DNA from 2 places in the Clostridium sp. TJA032 genome. Region 1 is predicted to be linked to the other one. Evidence: a T-box and tRNA genes for the amino acid it is inferred to sense, from the RefSeq annotation. Region 1 holds a T-box; the other holds one or more tRNA genes.
What was found. The T-box of region 1 lies ahead of gltX (glutamate--tRNA ligase). A T-box ahead of a tRNA ligase gene usually reads a tRNA of that ligase, here a tRNA-Glu.
Positions count from the first base shown of each region.

Region 1 (10,772 bases):
TACCATAGCTCCTATTTCTTGGTCTCCACCTAATGGGCCACTTTTACATCTTTTAACTTCTAAAGATGTATTTTGCATAATTTTAAGACCAGTAGTTCCTGTTGCAACTAGTATATGTTTACTTAACTTATTTTCGAATTTTTTTGTAAGCTCTATCATTTCTTCTTTTTTCTTATCGTGTGCAATTAATGCTATTTTCATCTTACTCTCCCCTTTTTTCCAAAGCAAAATAAATTTATAATATTTATTGCTTTTTTAAAAATTTACTTCTGTTTTTAAACATTTACATAAATAATTATATAATAAATAACTATATTTTAAAATATAAACTAAGTTAAAAATAGATAAATTATATTATTAAAATTTAAAATAAAAAAGCACTATATAAAATATAGTGCTTTTTTTATTTTATGCTTCTTCAAAGAAAGCTCTATAGCATTTTTTAGTTTCATATAAATCAGCTTTAGAAGCAACTTCTAAAGGTGCATGCATATTTTGTAATGCTACTCCACAATCTATAACTTGCATATTGTATTGAGCTAAAATATAAGCGATTGTACCACCGCCTCCTTGGTCAACCTTTCCAAGTTCTCCTGTTTGCCATACAACATTATTCTTATCCATTATTTTTCTTAAATGAGCTATATATTCTGCATTAGCATCATTGCATCCCGCCTTACCTCTAGCACCTGTATACTTGCTAAATACTACTCCATGGCCAAAGTATGCAGTATTTTTCTTTTCACATACAGATGGATAATTAGGGTCAAAAGCAGCTGTAACATCTGCTGATAACATCATTGAGTTTTGAAGACATCTTCTAAGCTTTAACTCAGAGTATTCTTCTTTTCTATCCATAAGTTCTGCAATTACATTTTCAAAAAATCTAGATTGCATTCCTGTAGCCCCTACACTACCTATTTCTTCTTTATCCACTAATAAAGCAACACAAGTTTTATCAACTTCACCTAATTCCATTAAAGCTTCAGCTGAAGTATAAGAACAAATTTTATCATCATGTCCATATGCTAAAATCATACTTCTATCTAAACCATAATCTCTAGCTCTACCAGCTGGAACAACTTCTAGTTCAGCAGATACAAAATCCTCTTCAGTTATACCATATTTTTCATTTAATAAAAGAAGAATATTAGCCTTAACAGCTTCTTTTTCCTCTCCTTCTTTTAAAGGCATACTTCCAACTAAAACGTTTAAATCTTCGCCTTCTACTACTTTAGCACCTTTTTTCTCTAATTGGTCTGCTGATAAATGTACTAAAAGATCTGAAACTCCTAAAACAGGGTCCTTTTCATCTTCACCTATATTAATACAAACCTTACTTCCATCTTTTTTAACAACAACTCCATATATAGCAAGAGGTGTAGTTACCCATTGATATTTTTTTATTCCACCATAATAATGAGTGTCTAAAAAGGCTAATTCTGAATCCTCATATAAAGGATTTTGTTTAACATCTAATCTTGGTGAATCTATATGTGCACCTATTATTCTTAAACCTTTTTCTAAAGATTCATGTCCTACTTTTATTAATGTTATAGTTTTATCCATATTTACAGAGTAAAGCTTATCCCCAGATTTAACCTTTTCTCCCTTTTCAATAACATCACATAAATTTTTGAATCCCTTTTCTTCAGCTTCTTTTCTTAAAACCTTTACGCATTCTCTTTCAGTTTTTGCAATAGACATAAAGTTTTTGTATCTTTCTCCTAAAGAAAATACTTCTTCTAAATCTTTTTTGTCATATTTTGTCCAAGCATTTTCATATTCTTTTTTTAACTCTTCTATACTTTTCATATTATAGCCCTCCTAATTATTTTATTTTATAACTTAATTCTATATTTTTGGCAATATTTTGTCAAACTATAGAAACTTTCTTAATTTAAAAATTAAGATTAAAAATAAGGCTGTAAAAAAAAGCATACCAATTAAGGTGTAGAATCCATATGGTGAGCTTTTAAATGGTATAAAGTCAAAACTCATAGAAAATATAGCTGTTATTAATTCTAAGGGTAAAAATATAGCTGTTATTATGGTGAAAACTTTCATAAGGTCATTGGTCTTATTAGCTAACTCAGATTCATAAGCTTCTCTTACAATAGCTAACTCTTGAGATAAATTATCTAAAGAAAGTATTAGCTTTTCTATTTTACTATTTATATTTTTAAAATATGCCTTATTATTCTCTCCTATAACTTTATTTTCATCTATTATAAGAGTATCACCTATATACCTTAAAGGTTTTATAATCTTTCTAAGCTTAAAAACCTCTCGTCTTATAAATAATAAGGAATTTAACTGCTTATTTTCAGTACTTTTAAGAATTTCTAATTCAATTTTATCCCCTTCAATTTCTAAATTTGATATTATATTATAGTTATTTATTATTATCCTATCTAAGATATAGTAAAGAATTATAGATGCTTTTTTATTTTCCTTAAATAGTTGACAATTTTTCCCTTCTTTTATATCCTCTATTAATTCATATAAAAGAGAAATTTTACTTTTATAAAGAGTAATAATAAAGTCTTTTCCTAAAAATATATCTAATTCTTTAGAGATTATTTGCCTTTCTATTTGTTCTATTATATTTATTAAAATAAAATTATAGTCCTTAAAAGAATCTATTCTCTGCTCTTGTTTATAATCAATACATTCCTTTATACATTCATAAGAGAAATTTTTTTCTAAAAAGCTAACTTCATCTTCCTCCATTAGTATCCATACATTATACTCTCCCCTTTTCCACTCCTTAAGTATTTTAAAATTTTCCTCAATATTAAATATAACCATATCATCACCTTTATTTTTGATATGGTTATATTCTTTGTTTTTTTATTAAATTTTACTCTCATTTTCCATGCTATCTAGCATTCTTTTTTCTATAATATCAACAGGAGAAACATCTGACATTCTTTGATATCTATAATTTGCAGCAGCTGCTTCTATAATTACAGCTATATTTCTACCTGGTCTTATAGGAACCCTTAACTTTTTAACCTTAACACCTAAAATGTCTTGATATTCATCGTTTACTCCTAATCTATCATAATCTCCATCATCTTTCCAATGTTCAAAATGAATGATTATTTTTATTTTTTTAGAAGTTAAAATTGAACTTAGTCCATATAAAGCTGATACATCTATTATACCCATACCTCTAACTTCAAGCATTCCAAAAGTTATCTCTGGAGACCTACCTATTAAATCCCCATCAATTTCTTTTATATCTACAGCATCATCAGTTACTAGTCTATGACCTCTTTTTATAAGTTCAAGGGCTGTTTCACTTTTACCAATTCCACTTTCCCCTGTAATTAACATACCTATACCATATACATCAACAAGAACCCCATGAAGTCTTGTTTCAGGCGCCATTTTATCTGATAAATACATTGTAATTTTACTTATAAATTTAGTTGTTACCATGTTACTTCTAAGAATCCATAAGTTTCTTTTCCTTGCTGCCTTTAAAAGTTCTTCATGTATTTCTAATTCTCTAGTTATAATAAGACAAGAAATATCAAAGGAAAAAAATTTATTCAATCTTTTTTTTCTAAGGTCTGGAGACATATCTTCTAAAAAGCTCCATTCAGCTTTCCCTATAACTTGAATTCTCTCAGGAGCAAAATAGTTATAAAATCCTGCTAATTGAAGTCCTGGTCTGTTTACATCACAAACATTTATAGGAACATTTTCTTCTCCAACTTGTACTACCTCTAATTTAAAATCCTTTATTAATTTCTCTATTGTAACACCCACAAAAATCACCCTTAATTTTTCTTATTTTTCGGCTCAATTCCCTTTAATTGTTCTCTTAAATTACTTTTAAATCTATTTATATATTCTCTTCTAAGTTCTTCTCTTTCTTTGTGTTCTTCTTCTGATAATCCTTCTTCTTTATGTTTTTTATGTAGTTCATTTATTCTTTTTGTTAATTCATCTATGTTCATCTTTAATCTCCTTTTTAACTTTAATTTATTTATAATATTATTTTACATTTGTATCTATTTTTTAGCAACAATCTTTCTTACTAAATTAACATTTTAAATCATAATATATTAAAACTATATATATTATGTTAATTTCTTTGAAATTTTTATCTTTTTAAATTGTAATATATTTCAAATTATTTTTTTTTATCTTATAATATTTTATATACTTTTTTTAATAAAGAAAGAACTTAATATTCTAATTAATATTTTTTATTAAAGGTGATGAATTATGAATAAAATAGCTTTAAATTTTAAAAACATGACAAATTCAGATAAAGTTAAATTTATAAATAATTCCTTAGTTTTAGATGGCATTAACCTAAATGAACTTTCAAAAAATCTAAATCTATCCCAAACAGATATAGTTATTTTTATGAAAAAAGAAGGTTTTTTCTTTGATAATACTGAAGGATATTTTAAAAAAGATAAAGATATTCCAACCTTAATAAATATGGAACCTTTAAATTTATATAATACAGATAGTTCTATAAATAAAAATTATAAAAAGAGAGAAGATGTACAATCTATTATAGATTCAATAAATGAAAAATTAAATATAAAAGAAGAAGATCCTAAATCTTTATTACCAGAGATAAAAGATATTGAAATTAATACTTCTCTTAAAGAAGAAAATACTATAAAATCTTATGAAAACATTAAAATTCCTAGAATTTCAAGAAGTGAAAGATTAAGAAAAAAAAGAAATAAAAATATATTTCTTAAGTTTATTTATTTTTTCAAAAATAAATTTAAGAAAAAAAACTCTAAAAAAGAAAATCTTATAAATGATAAAAAAAATAATAACTCCATCTTAAAAGAAGTAGCCTTAGATAATAATTTAAATAATCAACCTTCTTTAGATAAAATAAATCAAAGTAAAATTCCTAAAGAAAAAAACAATTATTCACAGTTTAATCCTAAAAAAATTAATTCTATAAAATTACCCAAAAACTTAAAAGGAAAAATTAAAAATTTAAGGAAAAGCTATAATAATAGCGACACCTTTATTTATAATAGTGATTTATATTTTAAAGAACTAAAAAAAGAATTTTTAAATTTAAAAGAAGAAAATAACAATTCTCCTAAGGAGGAAACTAAAGTATCTTTAGAAGAAAGAGTTAGTAAACTTGAAAAGAAAGTTCAAGAATTAGAGGATTTTTTCTTAGAGATATTTCAAGAAATGTCCAAAAAATAGTATAATAGTCTGTGTCTTTTTCTTTTAATATGCTATACTAAAGTGTATTTCTTTTAAAAGGTTCACAGACTATTCTTTGTTATATGATTATAAAACTAAACTTATACTTAATTAAAATAGCTTAAAATTTGAGGAGATTTGTTATGAATAAAATTAAGCTTTTTTTAACTGAAAAAAAATTTGGTGCAATATTCTCTTTAATCACCTTTATAGCCTCTATAACTATGATTTATGTAGCCCTTAAATCAAAGCTTTTATTTGTAAATATAGTAGGATTAATTTCTAGCTTTTTCTTTATGCTAAGCTCTATAAATACAATATATTTCAATTTAAAAAATTTATAAAATAAATTAAAAATAACATTAGCTAAAGTTTTTCCATTCTATATCCAATTTCCTTATTAGCTAATTCATATCCTTCTTTTATCATTTCATCTTCACTTTTTTCTTTCCCCATAATAGAATCTATAGTAATTTGTCCTCTATCTTTAAAATACTTTTCTAATAGCATATTTTCAATCTCTTTTTGATTGCATAAAGAATAATCATGGAGTATATGCTTTACATTAAAGCCAAGTTTATCTAATTCTCGCCCTACTAATATACTTCTATGGCACCTAATAGGTTCTTGCATAGCCCCTAAAAGAGCTATTCTATACCCTTTATCTATTCCATCTTTAAGCCTTTCTACTCCTTTTTTAAAAGAATCTTCCTTTATAACCTTGTTAAAATCAGCATATCCTAGAGAATTATATGAAACCTTGCTTTCTCTTTTAGCTGCAAATTCTTTAGCCATATAAACATAAGTAAAACCTAATTTATTTAAAGTATTCTTAATAGTTTCTTTATTATACTGCACATTATATTTAGAATAAGGAATTCCCCTTATATCAACTACACAGTTAATATTATATTTTCTTAGCATTTCTACAAGTCTCTTTACTTCATAATTAGAATGTCCTATAGTATATATTTCCATATTAAAAATCCTCCAAAATAATTATAAAATATAATTACAATAAAAATTTTACCATGAAATTAAAAAAGGTTGTAAGAATAATCTTACAACCTATAATAAACAAATTATTATCTATTATTTCTTTGAGCTTTTCTTGCTCTTCTGCAATCTAAGCATCTTACTGGATCATTTTCAAATCCTTTTTCTTTGTAGAAAGCTTGTTCTCCCTCAGTGAATATGAAATCTGCTCCACAGTCTTTACATTTTAATGTTCTATCTGCCATTTTGACATCCTCCTTAAATTTAAAGATTTAAATGGATTAATAAAAATTTTCTTTATTCTTTAAGTTTAAGGAAAATTTTATTCATCTTTTAAAGCTTTGTATCTTATGTTTAAATTATATCATTAAAATTTTAAAATAGCAAGTTTTTATTCACTATTTTTTAACTTTTACTTTAGTGTGATAAAATTTTTAAATCTTTCTCTTACAGCTTCCTCACCCATAATTTGCATTATTGTATATAGGTCTGGAGTATTCGCTCTATGTGTTAAAGCAGCTCTTACAGCTCCTGCAACATCTGATACCATTCCTTTATATTCCTCTGGATTCTTCTTATATTTCTTTCTATCAGTAGCATATCCTAAACTTACAGCAACCTCTTTTAAATCAGAGAACCAAGTATCTTTATCTGTATTAAAATTATATGCTTTTTCATAAGCTTCTATTATTCTCTTAGCTTCTTCTAATTCTAAAGTTTTTGGAAGTTCCACATTTTCTGCTGTTTCTTTATCAAATAATTCATCAAAGAAATAAAATACCTTCTCTCTAACTTCATCCCACTTAGCAAAATCTTTTCTTGGCTTTGGCCCTTCCTTATCTATATTAAATACTTCCTTCATCATTTCTTCTTTTGCTGTAACTAAATTATACATTTCTTCATCATAATCTTTTGCCCACTTTGTATATAAATCATATACTTCCTCTGGCTTCATTTTACAGATTACATCTTTACTTACATCATTTAATTTAATTAAGTCAAATAAGGCTCCACTTTTACTCATTTTGTCTAATTCAACTTTATATTCATGATAATCCTTATCTGGATTTTCAGCTCTCCACTCTTCAAAAGCTGAATTTATAATATTTAAAAGATATTCAATAACTGATTTAGATGGATATCCTTTTTCTCTATAGTAACTTACTGCACTTTCTGCATCTTTTCTTTTTGATAATTTTCTTTTTGAGCTTCCATCCATTTTCATTATTGTTGGAATATGAGCATACTTAGGTGCTTCAACTCCTATAACATCAAAAAGTTGAAGATGTATTGGAAGAGATGATAACCATTCTTCTCCTCTTATAACATGAGTAGTTCTCATTAAAGTATCATCTACTACATGAGCAAAATGATAAGTTGGAAGTCCATCTCCCTTTATTATTACTACATCTTGAAGGTTTTCAGGAAATGAAACCTCTCCCTTTATCATATCTTGAGCAACAACTCTTTTTTCAGGATTTCCTGGTGATTTCATTCTTATAACATAACTTTCACCATTTTCTATTTTCTTTATAGCTTCTTCAGGAGATAAATCTCTATACTTAGCAAACTCACCATAACAACCTGGTGTTAATTTTTCAGCAATTTGCTTTTCTCTTAAAGCTTCTAACTCTTCAGAAGTCATAAAACAAGGATAAGCTAATCCTTTTCTTAAAAGGTCTTTAACAAAGGCTCTGTATATCTCTGCTCTTTCACTTTGCTTATAAGGCGCATAAGCTCCTTTTTCTGAATTTTCTCCTGTTATTCCTTCATCAAAGTCCATACCAAAACTATGCATAGTTTTTATAGTATCATCTATAGCACCTTCAACTTCTCTCTTTTGGTCAGTATCCTCTATTCTTAAATAGAATATTCCACCACTTTGATGAGCTAATCTTTCATTTATTAATGAAGCAAAAACTCCTCCTATATGTTGAAATCCTGTTGGACTTGGTGCATATCTTAATACCTTAGCACCTTCTTTTAATTCTCTCTTTGGATACTTTTCAAAATAATATTCCGGTGTTTTATCTACCTCTGGAAATATTAAATTAGCTAAATTTTCATAACTCATTTTTTCACTTTCCTTTCTAAATTTATGTAATAAAAAAATCTCTCGTCCTAAAAATTAGGACGAAAGACTTAACTTCCGCGTTACCACCTAAATTAGTTAGATATAAAACTAACTCACTTAAAATATTTAAGGGAATTATCCCTAGACCTACTCCTTAAAGATTAAGATTTTCAGCCTAAGCTCCGAAGCTTCTTTCTATAAAATTATCTTTTAGGCTTACACCCTCCCTAAATCGCTTTAAAATAATTATTTATATACTCTTCTTCATCATAGCAATAAAATATATAATTTTAAATAACAAATTATATTATATCAGATTATATAAAGTTGTAAATATAAATATTGACTATTTAAAGCTTTCATTCTTTTAATTTACTTTAAATATTTATATTATATTTTTACAAAGCCTAATTAATAAAATCATTCCATATTTTAAGATTTTCTTCTTTAAATAAAATTTTATATCTAACATATTCATCATTATACGAAACAGAACATAAATCACATCTAATAAACCATGCTTTTATTAAATAACTTAAACTTTTAGAATATTCCTCTAAAACTTCTATGATTTTAGGATTAAAAAGGTACTTATTATAGCTTAAAATTTTATTATGGTTTTCATTATAACCCTTAAGATTATCTTTAATATAATTATTATCCTCTACTTTAAACCATGTCCATAAAATATATTCATATTCTTCTAAAATAGATATAACATCTTTTTCTATTAAATATTCTTTTAAATGCCATAAAGGAATTATGTTATTTCTAAATAAATAATTATTTGCGAAAAAATCGCATTTATTTTTTAATAAGCTATAAAAAAACTCTTCCATAGAAAAATTATTATGCTTATTTTTAATTAAAAGCTTTATTATTTTATCTTTTTCACTTAAATTACTTATTCTTTCTAAGAAATAAACTAGTAAAGGAGCCTTTGTATAATGTAAAAACTCTATTTTACCATGACTTCTTATACTTCCTTCCTCCATTGGAATAATACTAAACCTAAGTGGTTCTTTTAATGTCATATATAAGTATCTAGTATATAAGTTAGCTATTTCCCTATTAAAACTTATATTTAAATTTTCCTTAAGTCCTTTTTCTAAAGATTCTAAAGATAAATTTTCATAATATGTAGCTAAGCCTTCTGTTAACCAAAGATTAGGAGGAAGATGATAGGCTCTTTCTTTTAAAATACTATCCATAAAGCTATGAAATAATCTATGAGATAACAACTGCCAGTCCCTTTTTTTATAAGGATTAAAGGTAGCACTTATAATATTTTTCCCACTTCCTCCTAAAATATATGAATTATTTTCTTCATTCTCTCTAAGTAAAACTATATTAATATTTTTTTTATTAAAACAATTTATATTAAATAAATCACAATAATATTTATAAATATTATTTATATTTTTTAAAACTATTTCTTTTTCTTCCATACTTTTCACTAAATTATTTTTAATGTCATAGTATAATTTAAGATTTCCTTCTTCATTTTCTAAAATATATTCAGAAAAAAATCCAAAGGTATAGGAAGATTTCATTATTTCATAAAAATCACTCCAAGTACCCTTTAAAAGTTTTAATTTAAAATCAGTTTCTTTAAAAGGTATAATATTTTTATAATTATCTTCCTTAAAATTCTTGTTATTTAAAAACCTTATAAAAGACATAAAATCTACCTCTAAAGTAAAAGGTGATTTTTCCTTATCTTTAATTGTAAGAATTTCAACTGGAAGTAAAAATACTTGCTCTCCTAAAAAACTTATCAAATCTTCTTTTATTACTCCTATTTTTCCATGCTTTCCTAAATATCCTATGGAAACTTCATACTCTAAATTAAGTTCTTTATTTTTATTATTTATATATATAAAATTTGAATCTGAATAAAACTCTTCATTACAATTAAATTTAACTATTCTTATCTTTCCTTTATAAAACTGAAGGATACCTAAATAAGCATTTTTAATATTAAGTTTTACCCTTAAAACATCTTTTTTATCTAAAGCTATATCTATTATAAATTTTATACTCTTAGCCCCACACATCTTAAATCTCCCCATTTTAAACATCAATATTTTTAATAACTTCTCCAAGCTTATTTATATAAAGTTTTTCTAAAGGCTCAAAAATACCTTTATTTTCTAAACTTTTAGAAAGTATGTAAACCTCATAATAAGTTTTATTTTTTAAAACCTTATCTCCTAATACATAAGCTTCTAAATCTTTAATATTTAACTCAGCTTCATACAATCTTGCAAACTTTTCTATTTCTAAAACTTCCTCATTACTCATATTTAAGTTAGTTATAAGGTCATAAATTCCACTTAAAGCTTCTCCATTTTCTCCTTTTAAAACCTCTCCTCTTTTGTTTATAATAATTCTATCTACTATCCCTGTTAACGCCTCTCCCTTTACGCTTTTAGAGTATAAAGTTACTTGATAATATCTATCCTTTCCAATGTCCTTAAATCCGTCTATATTA
Region 1 is NZ_JBZEFB010000001.1:388,284-399,055, reverse strand. Features, by position in the region: gene AC4FRL_RS01780 (methylglyoxal synthase) at 1-201, opposite strand, end outside; gene AC4FRL_RS01775 (aminopeptidase) at 409-1,815, opposite strand; gene AC4FRL_RS01770 (magnesium transporter CorA family protein) at 1,882-2,811, opposite strand; gene hprK (HPr(Ser) kinase/phosphatase) at 2,857-3,780, opposite strand; gene AC4FRL_RS01760 (DUF896 domain-containing protein) at 3,792-3,971, opposite strand; gene AC4FRL_RS01755 (hypothetical protein) at 4,243-5,208, shown strand; gene AC4FRL_RS01750 (hypothetical protein) at 5,352-5,552, shown strand; gene AC4FRL_RS01745 (DUF488 domain-containing protein) at 5,575-6,186, opposite strand; gene AC4FRL_RS01740 (zinc-ribbon domain-containing protein) at 6,294-6,449, opposite strand; gene gltX (glutamate--tRNA ligase) at 6,617-8,278, opposite strand; T-box leader at 8,331-8,558, opposite strand; gene AC4FRL_RS01730 (hypothetical protein) at 8,686-10,335, opposite strand; gene AC4FRL_RS01725 (hypothetical protein) at 10,352-10,772, opposite strand, start outside.

Region 2 (10,772 bases), on a different contig from region 1:
GAAGTTATGATGAACTACCAGAGAATGCTAAAATTTATCTAAGAAGAATAGAAGAATTTACTGGAACAAAGGTTTCTATAGTTGGTGTTGGACCAAAGAGAAATCAAACTATAAGAGTAAGAGAAGAACTTTAATAAATTTTAAATATATTTATTTTGAAATAGCTTAAGAATATTTAATCTTAAGCTATTTTTTATTTTAGGGTATAATATTTTTAAAATTATGAGTTTTAAAGGAGAATTGTATGGGATATATAATGGATTTAAGAAAAGAACTTCCTAACCCACATAGACCACTTATAATGTGTTCAGCTGGAATTATATTAATTGATAAAAAAGGAAGAGTATTACTTCAAAAAAGAACTGATAACAATAAGTGGGGACTTCCAGGTGGAAGCCTAGAGCTTGGAGAGAGTTTTCAAGAGGCTTCTATTAGAGAAGCTTTTGAAGAAGTAGGACTTAAGGTTAACTCATTAAACTTATTTAATGTTTATTCAGGAAAAGAGTGTTATAATAAGTACCCTAATGGAGATGAAATTTATAATGCTTCATCTATATTTGTTAGCAATGATTATAGCGGAGAGCTTAAATTAGATGAGGAAGAAAGTGCAGATGCTGTATTTTTTTATAAAAATGAAATTCCTTCATTAGAAGAAGTTAATCCGCCAGACAGAGTAGTTGTTAAAGATATAATAGAAAAATTAAATATAGAAGATTATATATAATTTATTATATTTATAATTCAGAGTGAAACGCTTGTGTTTGAATTTTATAGAGAGTATAATTATTGATATAAGTTTTGATTTAATTAAGAGAGGTGTAGTTTTATTATGATAACTAAAGACATGACAATTGGTGAAGTTATAAGAAAAGTTCCAACAGCTGCTGAAGTATTAATGAGTTTTGGTATGGGATGTGTAGGATGTCCATCAGCTCAAGCAGAAACTTTAGAAGAAGCTGCAATAGTTCATGGAATAAACTTAGATGATTTAATTGAGGCTATAAATAACATAGAATATTAATTTTAGGTTCTTTTAAGATAAGAAGTGCTATTTAAGTACTTCTTATTTTTGTTTTAAATGAGTTATTAAAGATTATTTATAGTTTAAAAAAATTTTTTGATAAAATTTAAAAATAACTATTGCTAAATAATAATTATTATTATATAATAATGACATAAGGTTGATGAGTAAACATCAATAAATAATAATAAGACTTTTTAATTATGATATAAATTGAAATTAGATAAATTGTTTGTTTTGTAGGAGGAATAAATTATGAAAAAATTTGTTTGTACAGTATGTGGATATGTTTATGAAGGAGAAAAAGCACCAGAAAAATGCCCAGTATGTGGTGTTGGAGCTGATAAATTCGTAGAGCAAAGCGGAGAATTAACTTTTGCTGATGAGCACAGAATCGGTGTTGCTAAAGGTGTTGACGAAAGAGTAATCGAAGGATTACAAGCTAACTTCGTTGGAGAATGTACAGAAGTAGGAATGTACTTAGCTATGTCAAGACAAGCTGATAGAGAAGGCTTCCCAGAAGTTGCAGAAGCTTATAAGAGAATCGCTTTCGAAGAAGCAGAGCATGCTGCTAAATTCGCTGAAATGTTAGGAGAAGTTGTAGAAGCTGATACAAAAGCTAACTTACAAGCAAGAGTAAATGCAGAGCATGGAGCATGTCAAGGTAAGAAAGACTTAGCTACATTAGCAAAACAATTAAACTTAGATGCAATCCACGACACAGTACACGAAATGTGTAAAGACGAAGCTAGACACGGAAGAGCTTTCGAAGGATTATTAAACAGATACTTTAAATAAGATCCATCACAAATTGTTTGTATTGATATATTTATAAAGAAAAAGCTACTAAAATACATATTTTAGTAGCTTTTTTATTATTTGAAAGGTTTTTTTCTATTTGATATACTTCCAAATAAGGAGTGATTAAAATGGGGAAAGCTTATGAAAAAGTTTATGAAGTTACTTATGGAGAGACTGATGGAAGAAAAGAATGTAGAATAACATCTATGATGGGTTTCTTTTCTGATTGTTGTTTGTGTCAAGAAGAAGAAAATTCAATGAATTATACAGACAATAATAATGATACAACTTGGGTATTTTTTGACTATGAAATAGATATAAAGAGATATGCAAGATATAGAGAAAAAATAAAAATTAAAACATATGTTGAATCAATTAGAAAATTCTACTCTAATAGGATTTTTGAAGCTTATGATATGGAAGGAAATTTATTAGCAAGGGCTAATGCACTAGCTTTTTTAATAAATAAGAAAACTAGAAGACCAGCTAGAATAAGTGATAAAGAATATGAAATTCATGGAGTGGACAAGAATTCATCAAATTTGATAAGAAAAAAATTAAGCTTTGAAAAGTTTGAAAATGAAGACATAAATATGAGCTTTCATGTAAGATATTTAGACATTGATTTAAATAAACATGTAAGTAATATTAAGTATTTAGAATGGATTTTAGAGACAGTTCCAGTTAAAATAGTTTTAAATTATAGAATGGAAAAAATTAAAATAAAATTTGAAAAAGAAATTACATATGGTCATAATGTAATTATAAAATCAAAAATAGTTAAGGGTGAAGAAGGAATAAAAGTTCTTCATAAAGTTGAAAATGAAGATGGAGAATTAATAACTTTAGCTGAAACTTATTGGTATTAAAATTATTTTAGGAGAATTATTATGGGTAAGAACAATTTTTTTAAAACATATGATGTTTTATATTATGATTCAGATGTGAATGAAAACATAAAAATGGTATCACTTATGAAAATTTTTGGAGATATATCCTCAATTCATGAGGAAGAACTAGCTCATGAGGGAATTAAATATTTAAAAGAAAATAAATTAAGTTGGATTATTTATAGTTATTCAATAGATATAAAAAAACCTATAAAGTATAGAAGTAAAATTAAAGTAGAAACTTACTTAGAAGGAATAAAAAAGTTTTATGCCTCTAGAGTTTACAAGATATATGATGAGAATAATAATTTTCTAGCAGAGGGTAAAATTATATTTTTACTAATAGACTTAGAAAAGCGTAAAGCAGTAAGAATTCCTAAAGAGTACTGTGAACTAATAAACATGAGTGATTGTGGAGAAGTAGAACTAAAGTCAACTAAAGTAGAAAAGTTAGTTAGAGAAGATTTAGAAGCTCTAATATCTGTAAGAAGAAGTGATATAGATTTTAACAAACATGTTAATAATACTAAATATTTAGAATGGACAATGGAAGCTACTCCAGAATGTATTTTAGATGATTATAGTCTTATATCAGCTAAAATAAAATATGAAAAAGAAGTTAGACTTGGAGAAAATGTAAATATTATATGTCAATGGGATGAAATTGAAGAAGGATATAAATGTTTATATAAGATTGTAAATGAAGCTTCGGGAGAAAACTCAGCATCTATAGAAACTATTTGGAAAAAAGAATTTTAATAAAATCCTTGGTATGTCTAGGAATTTAAGTCCTAGTTATACCAAGGATTTTTTATAAAATAAAATTAAAAAAATATTAAAAATTAAAGAGTACAAGAAAGTGCAGCGTTAAAGCCAGAACTCCAAGCCCATTGAAGATTGAAGCCACCACAATCTCCATCTACATCTAAAATCTCGCCACAAAAATATAAATTATCAACTAACTTTGACATGAGAGTTTCAGGATAAACTTCTTTTGTGTTTATTCCTCCAGTAGTTACCTGTGCTGCTTGAAAGCCATTTGTTCCTATACATTTAAACTCCCAAGATTTCATAAGCTTTATTAAGTTCTTTTTTTCTTTCCAAGTAAGTTTATAACAGGGTTTATGTAAATTATCTACACCAGCCTCCCTTAACAAAACAGGTATCATTTTTTTATTAATAATACCTATAAGAGAATTTATAACTTCTCTACAAGAGAATATAGCAAAATGCCCTTCAAGAAAATCTTCTAGTTCTTTTAAAGATTTATCAGGCATCATATCAACAATTATTTTAACATCTTTTCCTTTAAAACAACCTAAAGATGCTTCTCTAGATATTTGTAATATTGGAGGGCCAGAGATTCCGTAGTCTGTAAAAAGAATTTCTCCAAATTCTTTTCTAATACTTTCACCATTACATAAAACTTCAGCATATCCATTAAATTTTATTCCAGATAAAGCTTTAAGTTTATTATGAGATAATTTTAACTGCACTATAGCTGGATTAGGTTCAATAATAGAATGACCAAAATTTTTAGCAAGATTATATGCAGAACCATCTGAACCAGTTTTAGGGGCGGATTTTCCTCCACAAGCCATTATTAATTTTTTGCACTTAATCACAGGAGATTCTTCATTTCCTGTGGATAATTTAAATTTCCCCTTTGCTTTACTTATAGATTTTACTTTATAGGAAGTGTAAATAGGTATTTCTCTTTCTTCTAAAGCCATTTTTAAAATATCTAAAACAGAAGAGGCCTGAAGCGATTGTGGATAATTTTTACCTTTTTCAAGTTCTACAAAAGGCAATCCTAAATTAAGAAAAAATGCTTTAGTATCTTCTACAGAAAATTTATCTAAAGTTTTTATAAAAAATCCATCATTTTCACTATGAAAATTTTTATAAGGGAAACTAATTAAAGAATTTGTTATATTACATCTTCCATTTCCAGTAGTAAGAATTTTCTTACCGACTCTATCAGTTCCTTCAACTATAGCAACATCTAAACCAAAATCTTTAGCTGTAATTGCAGCTGTCATACCAGAGGCTCCACCTCCTAAAATAACTACATCATGATATATCATAATTTTAAAATTCTCCTTTCTAAGTTTATCTATTAATAATCAAATAATTTTAAAATTTATTATATTTTTTATCATAACATTTCTAAACTTGAATTGTATCACATTTAAGTGTTTATAGATACTTAAAGAGAAAAAATGAAAGGTAATATTATTTTATTTGGTGAGAAATAATATTACAGGAGGTGTTTATTTATGAAATTTAAAATTACAAATGAAATCTTAGAAGGATATAATACAGAATTAAAAATAAGAAGAATGAATTATGACCAAGTTGTAGTAGATTATAATAATAATTCAGGAATAAAAACATTTAAAATGATTGATGGAGAATTAGTTTCAGAGGGAGAGGTTGATGAGATAATTAAAAAACATACTGATTTGTTAAAAATAAAAATAAATAGAGGTACTTCAGCTTTATTTTATAAAGGGATAATAGATTCTATAGAGGAAGCTATAGAAGAGGTAAATTCTTTAGTGGTTTTAAATGATTTTACTAAAATAACAAGTAGAAAGGGCTTTTGGGATAAAGATATACTTGTGTATTTAAATGGGAGATATCCCATAAAAATTGAAGCAAGTGGAAGAAATTTTAAAGAAAATAGCTATAAATTTAATATAAAGGTTCTAGAAGATACAGAATTCATTGAAATGTGCTATTTTAATATAGAAAAATTAAATAATCAAATAAATTGGAGAGAAAGACAATTAAGTATATATAAAAAAATAGTCAAAAAAATAGAAAAATAGAGTAATTTTGAGTAAAATAGAGAAATTGAAAAATAATTTTATTAAATAGCTATAAATAGCTTAAAATAACTAAAAAAACTGTTGACATAACTTTAATTTTTGGGTATTATAGACCTTGTCAGGTCGCCAAGAGCGAAAGACAAAAACAAAATAAACAAATTTAGTTTAAAGCTAAAACTGGTCAAAATGATGTGGTTTTAAGAGTTAATGTGGCCCCTTGGTCAAGCGGTTAAGACACCACCCTTTCACGGTGGTAACAGGGGTTCGATTCCCCTAGGGGTCACCAACATGGTCGCATAGCTCAGCTGGGAGAGCACCTGCCTTACAAGCAGGGGGTCACAGGTTCGATCCCTGTTGCGACCACCATAAAACTTTTAATGGCTCAGTAGCTCAGTTGGTTAGAGTGCCGGCCTGTCACGCCGGAGGTCGAGGGTTCGAGCCCCTTCTGAGTCGCCACATTTTTGGCCCCTTGGTCAAGCGGTTAAGACACCACCCTTTCACGGTGGTAACAGGGGTTCGATTCCCCTAGGGGTCACCATATTACGGTCGCATAGCTCAGCTGGGAGAGCACCTGCCTTACAAGCAGGGGGTCACAGGTTCGATCCCTGTTGCGACCACCATAAAAGTTTTTAATGGCTCAGTAGCTCAGTTGGTTAGAGTGCCGGCCTGTCACGCCGGAGGTCGAGGGTTCGAGCCCCTTCTGAGTCGCCAGTTTTGGCCCCTTGGTCAAGCGGTTAAGACACCACCCTTTCACGGTGGTAACAGGGGTTCGATTCCCCTAGGGGTCACCATATTACGGTCGCATAGCTCAGCTGGGAGAGCACCTGCCTTACAAGCAGGGGGTCACAGGTTCGATCCCTGTTGCGACCACCATAAACTTTTAATGGCTCAGTAGCTCAGTTGGTTAGAGTGCCGGCCTGTCACGCCGGAGGTCGAGGGTTCGAGCCCCTTCTGAGTCGCCATATGCTGGTGTGGCTCAATTGGCAGAGCAGCTGACTTGTAATCAGCAGGTTATCGGTTCAAGTCCGATCATCAGCTCCAAATTGAACTTCAGTTTAACTGAAGTTCTTTTTTTATTCTGTAATAGAATAAAAGTTTAATTTATTTATGCTAAAAATGCACCTTATCTTTTAAGGAAGATAAGGTGCATTTTTTATTTTTTATTTTTTAGTTTTTTAGTTTTTCTTATGTCTACACCATAAGTTTTAAATGGAGTAAAATTACCTATAATTCTAGACATTATTCTTTCAGCATAATACTGGCTTAATTCTTCGACATTTAAGTTAGTTGATATAATCATTTTTTTATTTAATAGTAATTTTTTATTTAATATAGAAAATAATTCTGTAGTAGAAAAGTCAGTAATTTGTTCACTACCTAAATCGTCTATAATTAATAAATCACAATTAATTAATAAATCTTCTAACTCTGAATTATTATTAAATCTTATATCTTTGAGATTTTGCATTAATTCATCTGCTGTTCTATAGACTACAAAGAATCCATTATCTAATAAATATTTAGAAATACAATACGTGATAAATGTTTTTCCTGTACCAGGTTTACCATATAAAAAAAGATTTTTATTATGTAAATTAAAATCTTTTAAGTAATGTTGTTCGAGTTGAGTCCTTATCCATTGCATATTTTCTCTAGGAGACATAGAATTATTCTCATCACGTATTGGAGAAAATAGATTTAAATCAAATTTAGAAAAATTATTTTCTTTTAATGCATCTTCCATATGTGAGTTTTTATAATATATCTTTATAAGATTATTTTGATAGCAACTACATTTTTGTAAACCTATATAACCTGTATCTTTACATTTAGGACATTTGTAATGTAATTCTAAAAAATTTTTTGGATAATTATTTTCAAGAAGTAAATTCTCTTTATTTTTTACTAAACGTTGAATTTTATTTTTCAAATCATTAAATTTAGATTCGTCTAAATTATTTAAAGCTAAGATAGAAAGTTTTAAGGATAGTTTTCCTATTTCTTTTTCATAATCTAAAACTTCTGGTAAAGTTTGTTTTATTTCGTTTCTTCTTTTTTGTAATTCTAATTTTTCATTATATCGTGTATTTTCATAAATATCCATTAATTTTGATTTATAGCCTTTAATCACTTAAATCACATCCCAACCATTCTTTTTCTAATTCTTCATAGTCATAATCTCTTTGCGTGAAATTTACTGGCCTAGCAGGTTTCTTTTGATGTACAGATGACTTATTTATATTAGGTCTACTAAATGTTTTTGAAGAATTAGAGTTTTTCTTAACATCTTTTTTTGCTACATCTTCAAGAGTTTTAATACCATCTTTAAACCACTTACTTAATATACCATCTATATATTTAAAATCAGCTCTATTTAAGCGTTCAAAGCATATATCACAAGCTTTGCAAATTAATTCAACAGAAAAATTATAAGTTAAAAGCCATTTTTCCATCATAGTTTCTTGAGGTTTCATTATTTCTGTATTTTGGATTCCTAAATATTTTAGAATTTTTCTTATCTTAACCCATTTATCTTCTGTTTTAGTTATATAAGCTTGGGCTTCCTCTATTGATTTTATACCAGCATTGTGCCAGCTAAGAGCCACAGTTTCTATGTATCTAACATCTTTTTTTCCCTTAGATACACAATACTCTATTAGTATTAATATAAGCTCAGAAGAGAAATTAAGCTCTGTTTGCCAAGAAAGATATGTTGTCATTTCCTTAGTTGATAAGGGACGACATATAAGTTTTTCTATATCTTTTAGCATATCCTTGGTATTATTCTCATCAAGTGCTGAAAGCAAATCAACTGAGTTTTGACTTGATGAGTGAGTCCCTTCTGATAAATCTAAGAATTCTATTTTAAAGTTATTCATTTTATCTATAGGAATTAGTTTTATAACACCTTCTTCATGCCAATAGTTAAGAGCATTCATTATATCTGATTCTAAAAGGTTTAGGTTTGTTGCTAAAATTGATGAGTTAACTCCAGGTTCTCCTGTGAAGTTATATTTTAACAATAATAAATAAACCTTAATAAATTCTCCACGAGCTTTAGGCATGTATTCTTCTAAAAATACATTACTAACAGGAGTAAACTTAGTGGCTGAGTTTTTTAACATAAAAGTACTCAAAAAATAACCACCTTTCTAGATTTATAAATAGTCTAATTTTAAAATAAGAACAATAAAAAATAGACTATGTTTAATTATATCAAAGTGTGTTTTCTATAACAATAAAGTATGCTTTTATAAATAGCAAAAAATATTTTCTTAGCATGAATAATTTTTCTTTAAATGGGAACATTAATTTAAGTGTTTAAAATTATAACCTAAGGAGAGTAAAATTATGAATTCATTAGATTGAAAGAATAAATTTTTTTTGAAAACTTTTTTTGCTTTAATTATTTTTATATTTATTTTTAAATTAGATGTTTATTCTAAAACTTTTTCTAATATAGGTAGCTTAGGAAGAGTTGCTTTTATAAATATGCCTTATATATCTAACATTTATGTAGAGGCTTATGAATTATCTATAAATAATAAGATTATAGGATATATAGAAAGCAAAGAAAAATTTCAAGAGGTCTTAGAATTAGTAAAAGATGAGTATATAAAAGAATTGTTAAATTATAATTTTTCTATAAAGGATGTAAATGTTAAAAATAATATTAATTTAAAAAATAGTATTATTCAATATAAAAAAATAAATATTATAGAAGATATAAAGTCAGAGATAATTCGTTTAAATAAAATTTCAAATAGGCCTTTAGTTGAAGTAAGTATGGAATCAGAGTTTTTAGAGATGAAATATATAGCACCATCAATTGAGGTCATAAAATTAAAAGACGAAAAGTTAAAAGAAGATTTTATAAAAGAAGGAAAAGTTGGAGAAAAGCAAGTTAGAAATAAAGTGAACTTTGTAAATGGAAAAGAAGTTTCTAGAAAAGTAATATCTGAGTTGGTTTTAAAAAATGCTGAAAACACAAAGGTTTATAAGAAAATAAAAAATCCAATAGAAGAAAAGGTACCTTTTTTAAATCATCCAACTAAGGGAGGAGAAATAACTTCTAGCTTTGGAGATGAAAGTAGAGGGGGACATAGAGGTGTTGATATAGCAGCTATTAATGGAACAGAAATAGAAGCTGCTTATGATGGAACTGTAACTTATGTGGGATATAATGATATATATGGAAATATGGTTAAGATTAAACATGATGATAATATGGAAACTCTTTATGCCCATGCAAGTTCTATATTAACTGAAAAAGGTAAGATTGTTAAAGAAGGTGAGCCCATTGCAAAGGTTGGTAGTACTGGAAGAAGTACTGGGCCTCACCTACATTTAGAACTTATATATAAAGGGAATCCTGTTAATCCAATGGAGTATATAAAATAGACTATATGCTACTAAATAAAAGTGATAAATCTATTACTCCATTACCAATAAGCTCAATTGGCAAATCATATTTATTACTAGAGGCTATTTTAAGTAATGAACATAAATCTTTATAGTTAATATTTTCTTTAGCTTCTAGTATAAGTGCACATACTCCAGCTATGTATGCACAAGCTAGAGAAGTTCCTTGAAATGTAATATAGTTATTATCTAATTTATGAGGATATAATTTCATACCATTTCTTTCAGATATATATTTTTTATCTGAATTTAAAGAGGTAATATTAGCGCAGGCTGCACAAAAATCAGGCTTATTTATTTTGTTATTTCCAGAGGAAGAAAATTTAAAAGGTTTTGTTGGAGTTTTAGATGAATCTATACCACTAACTGTTATGCAGAAGGGAGATAATGCAATTCCTTGAATTGTGTTGTCTCCTTCTATGCTTCCAGAAGGAACTATAGGAATTATATTTTTTTGAACAGCCATTTTGAACATTTCATTGAAATAATCTGAAATAGTTATATTATGGCTTGTTAGTTCAAAAGGAAGACATAATATTTTTACTGGATTTTTTTCTTCATTAATAAGTGTTTCTATAGCAAAAAGTATATCTGAAACATAGCCTTTTCCATTAGAATCAAAGGCCTTTATACAGGATATATTAGAGTTTTCTGCTATGCCTTTAAAAACAAATTTTGAAGAATATCCACTACCACAAATTATGCCACTAAGTGCAGTACCGTGACCATTATCATCATAAGGATAGGAGTATCCATTTAATAAATCTAAAAAGAAATTTATTTTGTTTTTAGGGTTTATTAAAT
Region 2 is NZ_JBZEFB010000004.1:163,389-174,160, reverse strand. Features, by position in the region: gene AC4FRL_RS10270 (adenylosuccinate synthase) at 1-134, shown strand, start outside; gene AC4FRL_RS10265 (NUDIX hydrolase) at 245-724, shown strand; gene AC4FRL_RS10260 (DUF1858 domain-containing protein) at 830-1,021, shown strand; gene AC4FRL_RS10255 (NADH peroxidase) at 1,277-1,819, shown strand; gene AC4FRL_RS10250 (acyl-[acyl-carrier-protein] thioesterase) at 1,951-2,691, shown strand; gene AC4FRL_RS10245 (acyl-ACP thioesterase domain-containing protein) at 2,713-3,471, shown strand; gene AC4FRL_RS10240 (BaiN/RdsA family NAD(P)/FAD-dependent oxidoreductase) at 3,555-4,799, opposite strand; gene AC4FRL_RS10235 (hypothetical protein) at 4,992-5,546, shown strand; tRNA gene AC4FRL_RS10230 (tRNA-Glu) at 5,758-5,832, shown strand; tRNA gene AC4FRL_RS10225 (tRNA-Val) at 5,837-5,912, shown strand; tRNA gene AC4FRL_RS10220 (tRNA-Asp) at 5,926-6,002, shown strand; tRNA gene AC4FRL_RS10215 (tRNA-Glu) at 6,010-6,084, shown strand; tRNA gene AC4FRL_RS10210 (tRNA-Val) at 6,091-6,166, shown strand; tRNA gene AC4FRL_RS10205 (tRNA-Asp) at 6,181-6,257, shown strand; tRNA gene AC4FRL_RS10200 (tRNA-Glu) at 6,263-6,337, shown strand; tRNA gene AC4FRL_RS10195 (tRNA-Val) at 6,344-6,419, shown strand; tRNA gene AC4FRL_RS10190 (tRNA-Asp) at 6,432-6,508, shown strand; tRNA gene AC4FRL_RS10185 (tRNA-Thr) at 6,512-6,587, shown strand; gene AC4FRL_RS10180 (ATP-binding protein) at 6,700-7,677, opposite strand; gene AC4FRL_RS10175 (DnaD domain protein) at 7,670-8,683, opposite strand; gene AC4FRL_RS10170 (M23 family metallopeptidase) at 8,931-9,947, shown strand; gene AC4FRL_RS10165 (S8 family peptidase) at 9,949-10,772, opposite strand, start outside.
Region 2: it encodes a tRNA-Glu, which carries the amino acid that the T-box ahead of gltX (glutamate--tRNA ligase) is inferred to sense. The anticodon was not compared.